2 regions of the Paenibacillus litoralis genome follow, and region 2 is predicted to be linked to the other one. Evidence: predicted binding sites of a transcription regulator. Region 2 holds the regulator's gene; the other holds the start of a gene.
What was found. The regulator Rex, encoded in region 2, represses fermentation and respiration genes when NADH is low (regulators of the CRP and FNR family bind a similar motif). The targets are predictions, from matches to a motif close to TTGTGAAATATTTCACAA.
Positions count from the first base shown of each region.

Region 1: a site for Rex is predicted at 1,832-1,849, ahead of ACKGJP_RS32185 (formate/nitrite transporter family protein). Genes of this name have one in related genera too.

Region 1 covers NZ_CP176395.1:7,648,763-7,652,177, reverse strand. Annotated here, with positions in the region: gene ACKGJP_RS32195 (right-handed parallel beta-helix repeat-containing protein) at 1-499, shown strand, start outside; gene ACKGJP_RS32190 (S-layer homology domain-containing protein) at 564-1,568, shown strand; gene ACKGJP_RS32185 (formate/nitrite transporter family protein) at 1,920-2,702, shown strand; gene ACKGJP_RS32180 (L-lactate dehydrogenase) at 2,723-3,415, shown strand, end outside.
Region 2 covers NZ_CP176395.1:3,964,148-3,967,562, forward strand. Annotated here, with positions in the region: gene dinG (ATP-dependent DNA helicase DinG) at 1-1,411, shown strand, start outside; gene ACKGJP_RS16170 (redox-sensing transcriptional repressor Rex) at 1,408-2,028, shown strand; gene ACKGJP_RS16175 (capping complex subunit for YIEGIA) at 2,236-2,415, opposite strand; gene ACKGJP_RS16180 (YIEGIA family protein) at 2,421-3,329, opposite strand.

The DNA of each region.
Region 1 (3,415 bases), 3.7 Mb from region 2:
GTATGCCCAGGAGGTGATCTTAACTTACGATCCCGGATCAGTAGAATTTATTTCGGCGGTATCGGTCAAGCCAGGAGTAAGCTTGCTTACGACCTCGGTAAATCCGAATGGAACCGTTCAATTGATTTTGGCCAGCGCGGGTCCGGGTAATGAGATTACAGGACGAGGAGACATTGTAGAGCTTACGTTTAGGGCGAAGCATGTCTCGCAGACGACAGCAAGCGAGATCAAGATTATAGACGCTGCATTGGCAGACGATCAAGGCATTGAATATGCGGCTGCGTTATCTTCGGTGAATATTCAAGTTATAGCCGGTCTTCCCGGGGACATCAACCAGGATAATAAAGTAACCGTAGGCGATCTGGCGATTATAGCCGCAAATTACGGTAAAAATACGAGCAGTCCGGATTGGGAACAAGTGAAGCGGGCAGACCTCAATGGCGATGGCAAAATTGATATCGAAGATTTGACGATCATAGCTATGAAGATTAAGCGATAACAGAGAGAAAGGTCTTAAAGGAGGAGTTCTCCTCCTTTAAGGCTGAGTGGGGGGCGGGAAGATCATGCGTATATCGGTCATTCTTCTTCTAGTCATCATGTTATGCTTTTCGCGGCCATTTTCTGTGGCGGCTGACATTGGCAAAACTTCGGCTTTCCGATTGGAAGCAAGTCAAACGGTTAACGGACAATTTGTCGTAACCTTGAAGGTACTGGCTATTCATAATTTATATGGATTCGAGGCACGGTTGTCCTTTGATCCCGACAGGCTTGAATTTCTTGGTTATGAATCGAATAGGGACGGATTCTCCGTATCGCCGATTGTTAAAAAGGATGGAATCATCATCGCTCATACCCAAATAGGCGATGTATCTGGAGAAAGCGGCGATATTACGATCGGTGCCTTGACGTTCAAACTAAAGAAACACGGGGAAGCACGTGTGAAGTGGGACTCTATGAAGGTTGTTACCGATAAGCTGCAGAGTATGACAACTACAGTGGGGGAAAGTATTTCGGCGGGTAAAACTTTTGTGGATTTGATTGAACATTGGGCTAGAGATGATATCGAGAAGCTTGCATTCGAGAAAGTGATCGAGGGCATGGATGATGATCATTTCCTGCCGGATGCAACGGTTACGAGAGCGCAATTCACTGCAATGGTAGCAAGGGCATTGAAGCTGCATGAAGCTGCCGCACCAATTCCGTTTGCCGATGTGACGCCGGATTCGTGGTATCGGGGTATTGTAAGCAGCGCTTACGCTGCGGGACTGATTAAGGGGATGACGGAAAGCAGCTTCGCGCCAGAGAAAGAGATTACGCGGGAACAAGCAGCAACTATGATTATTCGGGCGGGAAAGTATGCTTCGGAGGGAGCGCTGAAGGAAGCGGATTCAGCGTATTCTCTGCCATTCGCAGATGCCGGCTCGATTAGCGAATGGGCGGTTAAGGACATTGCAACTGCCGTTCGTGTTGGAATTATAAATGGCAGAACCGCAGACACGTTCGCACCCCACGATCCGGCGACCCGAGCGGAAGCGGCTGTGATGGTAAAGCGATTGTTTTTTCAATGAAAGTTGATAAACGAGCCTGCCGGACGATTCCGGCGGGTTTTTCTTGTAGCTATAAATGAACAAATTCTCTTCCAGTAAACTGTGAAATCAAAACATTCGTTTGGTGACGGCCTACACCTGGAGCGGATTACGGCGACGAAATAAGCCTAGAAATCGAGCTTATTTCGTCGCAGCGGCTCCTTCTGGGGAATTTTTTCAACCGTTCAACCCTCTGCTTGGATGGGACGTGGACGTGAAGGGCTGACTGCCGCTTCCGCGGGTCCCTGTGACAAATCTCACAACCGCCTGCGAGGTCTTATGCTAGTGTAGGGACATAAAGCAGCAGGATCATGACAACGGGGGGGAGCGGTTTTGGAAGATCAGCCTTTGCTAAAGGTTGAGCAGCTTGCGCTGAAGAAGCAGACTATTTTTCGGCAAAGCCGCTTGCGGTACATATCCCGGTCGATGCTCGCGAGTATGTTTATCGGTTTTGGCGTCATCGTCGCGTTCAAAACGGGCAATTTTTTCTACCTGGAGCATTCGCCCTTGACGTATCCGATGGCGGCGCTCACGTTTGGTGCGGCGATCATTCTGATCTCGTATGGCGGCGGCGACCTTTTTACGGGGAACACCTTCTATTACAGCTTTGCCGCGCTGCGCAAGAAAATGAGCTGGCTCGACACGCTGAAGATGTGGGGAACGAGTTACATCGGCAACATTCTCGGCGCTGCGGTGTTCGCGTTCCTGATCTATACGACGGGATTATTCGACGATTCGTCTGTCAACGGATTTCTGCTCAGCGTCGTGGAGAAGAAAATGCATACGCCGGCTTCGGAGTTGTTTTTTCGGGCGATTTTGTGTAACTGGCTCGTCTGCCTGGCGTTTTTCGTGCCGATGTCCTTCAAGGAGGACGGCGCCAAAATGTTCGCGATGATGCTTTTCGTCTTCTGCTTCTTCATTTCCGGCTACGAGCATAGCATCGCCAACATGTGTACCTTCGCGATCGCGCTTGTGCTGAATCATCCGGGCACGATCTCCTTCGACGGCGTTATCCATAATCTGATACCGGTCACGCTGGGGAATTTGATCGGGGGCAGTGTATTGATGGGCTTTATGTATTATTATGTGAATAAACCTTTCATGAAAGAGATATAACCAACAGGAGGACAAGAGATATGAAAAAAACGAGAATTGCCGTCATCGGAACCGGAGCGGTCGGTTCGACTACCGCCTATACGCTGTTGCTGAGAAATCGCGCCGACGAGCTGGTGCTGATCGACGCGAACCATAAGAAGGCGGTCGGCGACGCGCTGGACATGAACCACGGCATGCCGTTCGTCGGCGGCTGCAAGTTGTGGGCGGGCACTTACGAGGATTGCCGCGAAGCGGATATTATCGTGATCGCCGCAGGTGCCGCGCAGAGGGAAGGGGAGTCGCGGATCGATCTGCTGAAGCGGAACGTATCGATCTTTGACAGCATCGTCAGCGAAGTGTTGAAGGTGAACGATCACGGCATTTTGCTGATCGCCTCCAACCCGGTAGACATTATGAGCTACTTTACATGGAAAAAGTCGGATTGGCCGGTTCATCGCGTCATTGGCTCCGGTACACTGCTGGACAGCGCGAGATTCCGCTATTTGATCGGCAAGCAGTTGAACATCGACCCGCGCAGCGTGCATGCCCATATCGTTGGGGAACACGGCGATTCCGAACTGCCGGTATGGAGCCACGCCAATGTGGCGGGCATGGAGCTGGAGCTTGACGAGGAGACGAAAACGGACATTTTCACAAACACGCGGGATGCCGCTTATGAAATTATTAGCGCTAAAGGCGCTACCTACTACGCGATCGCGCTGGCGCTCGACCGG
Region 2 (3,415 bases):
CGAAGCGCAATATATGGGGTTCGTCGGCGCGCTTACCTGGCTTTATAAGGACAGCAAAACGGGGCAGTTGCCGCTCTTGAAGATGCGGTTATCCCGGGCGGACGGAGAGCTCGCGGAGAAAGCGGCGGATTGGTCGCGGCTCATAGACGATACGTACTCGGCCATGGTGCAGGTGAAGGAGCAGTGGGATCAACTGACCTCGCAGCTCTATGAGGTGCTGATCAGACAGCATGACTCGAGCTCGGCAGAATTGGGTCAACTGGTGCTTCGGATCAAGGAAGACTCGCTGCCGTCCCACTGGGAACAGCTGCAGGAAATCGAGGACAATCTGTATACCGGCTTAACCGACAGCTTGAAAAAAATCGAAAAGATGCTGGTCACGCTAAAGGAATTAGATGAGCTTGACGTGCAGAGCATCGTTACCGATCTGAACGGAACGGTTAAGACGCTCTACAAGCAGCGCGATGCGGTGCGCTTCTTCATGAAAAGAACGGAAGCGAGCTACGTATACTGGCTGGAGGCCAGCGCTACGTACAAGGCGAAGTCCTTGCAGCTCGTATGCGTTCCGACCGATGTGAGCGATATGCTTCAGCAGTATTTTTTCAATGTGAAGGATAGTATAATATTGACATCGGCAACACTGTCCGTGGATAAGAAATTCGATTATACAGCCGAGCAGCTCGGTTTGCGAACCGACCGGGAAGATAAGCTTCGCACCGTCATGCTGCCGTCGCCGTTCAATTACCGGAAGCAGGCGCTCGTCGTCATTCCGCGCGATTTCCCTACCATCAAGGGGCAAACCGGCGATGCGGTTTTCCTCGATAAGCTGGTTGAATCGCTCGGCGATATTGCGTCGCAAACGAAAGGACGCATGCTGGTTCTGTTCACTTCGTATAAAATGCTCAAGCTCGTACACGGATTGCTCAAGGAAAGATTGTCGACCGAGAACATCCAGGTGCTGGGGCAGGGGATCGACAGCAGTAACCGGAGCAAGCTGACCAGGATGTTCCAGGATAGCGCCGCCGCAGTCCTCTTAGGCACAAGCAGCTTCTGGGAGGGCGTAGATATACCCGGCGATGCGCTCAGCTGTCTGGCGATTGTCAGATTGCCTTTTCAGCCGCCGACGCATCCGGTTGTCGAGGCCAAATGCGAGAACCTCAAGAAAGCGAATCAGAACCCGTTTATGAAGCTTTCGGTGCCGCAGGCGGTCATCCGGTTCAAGCAAGGCTTCGGACGGCTTGTGCGGACCGCCAGCGACCGCGGAATCGTCGTCATTTACGATACGCGCGTGCTCGAGACGCATTACGGCAAATATTTTCTGTACTCGCTGCCCGGACCCAAAATCGAACATATGAACACGAATCGGCTCGTTCCGAGAATCAAGGAATGGATGGAGGAGGAGCACGGATGAAATCGCTGAAAATATCGGAAGCGGTCGTACGGCGTCTACCCATTTACCTGCGCTTTCTGAACGAGCTGAACATGAAAAACGTGCAAACCGTTTCTTCGCAGGACCTGGGTCAGAAGCTGGAACTCAATCCCGCGCAGATCCGCAAGGATTTAGCTTATTTCGGGGAATTCGGCAAGAAAGGGATCGGATACGATGTCGTGTATCTGATCGAGAAAATACGGCAAATTCTGAAGCTGGACCAGCACATAAACGTTGCGTTGGTAGGAGCGGGAAATCTCGGGCGGGCGCTCAGCAATTATAACGCTTATTTACGCGATAATATGAAGATCGTCGCCGTTTTCGACGTGATGCCGGATAAGATCGGCGCCCGTATCAACAACTTGGCCGTTCAGCCGATGAGCGAGCTGATCGAGACCATTTACCGGCTGAAGGTGCGCATCGGCATCATCACGGTGCCGGCGGGTGAGGCGCAGAACGTCGCGGACCAATTCGTCAAAGCCGGCATCGAGGCGATACTGAATTTCGCGCCGGTTATCATCAAGGTACCGAACGAAGTGCGCGTACACCATGCCGATTTTACGACCGAGCTGCAAAGTCTGGCGTATTATTTGGATTGATCCTTTCCGTCACGGAGACCTGTAAGCCTGCATTCCGCAGGTTTGCGGGTCTTTTTCGTTTATCTTGGTTGCATGGGAGCTCAATTCGGCAAAACGGGGAATGCTGGCGGATTCCTGCCCTCACCTCGCTATCCCGGAAGTGAATAACCTGAATGTAGACAAAGGTTGTGGCTGCCGGATCCAAGAATCGTTCCGGCAGCTTCCGCGTTAGGAATGATCGACCAGAATGATAACCCCGTTTTTCAAATCATGCGCATTTGCATCCAATATTTTTTCCAGAGAAAAGGCCAGCTGCTGTTGTTCCACCGGGCCTTCCGCGATAAAAATCGGCGCTCCTCCGTCAACCTGCTCCGCTCTATAGACGACGACGGCTACGATTTTGGCCATTTCCCTCAAGCCTCCTTGCTTGTCTCGCCTGCGAACTCCGACGGTAAGCGAATGGCATTCTCGAGCACCGGAACGCGTTTAAGCACGTTTAAGGCCAGCGTCTCGTTCTTTATTCTCGGTAGCAAAAAGACGGCAAGCACTCCGCTTTCGAGGTCAAGCTTGGCCATCGGCAGGAGAGAGGGCTCCCCGGAATCGCGGTATACGCCCAATATGGTAGACATGTTGTGCAAAATAGCCTGACGTTGGCCCAAGTTGGCAAGCGTTACTTTTACGTTGGCATTTTTGGGAATGACGAGCAGTCCGAGGGCGTGCTCGGCGATGATCCGGCGGTCGCTCTCCAGGCCGACGTTCATGATGTAAACCGAATCCACGAACAGATCGGGACCGTCCAGCCGGACTTCGGCCGTCCGTATTTCCGTGATTTGTCCGAGATTTTTGCCGGATTGGAACCACTTGGAAACGAAGAGTGACAGCAATCCTGCGACGATGCCCCAATACCATTCGAATAAAATGCCGAACAGCGAGGAAACGAACGCGCTGAATATCACGAGATAATTTCGCCCCTCGAACACCATGGCGATGCCCTCGATATACGTCGTGCCGCGGGGGACGAGTTCCATTTTGTCCACTTGGGTCAAGGTTTGCCGTTCCATATTGCGTACGTCTCGAAACTGCTGCGCAGCAAGCGACAGGAAGGTGATGGCCGTATAGTTTTTGCCGAGCAGGGAGGGAACGGCGACGGCTCCGAGTCCGGCTGCAATGACGCCCAGTGCCAAATGAATGATCTTCCCGTGCGGATGCGTGGGGTATTGACGGTAATCGGTGCGGAGCATGAGAATTCTCGCCAAAATTCCAAAGAAGACGCCGATGATTACGGCTGCGGTTTCGTGTTCCGACAACTGCCAAAGCATCATGTTCAGGTAGCCTCGCAATCTGAATGTTCGTAAGGCTTAGTATGAGTATCGCCGGCTTCTTCTACTCGGCCGGCTGACTGGGATGT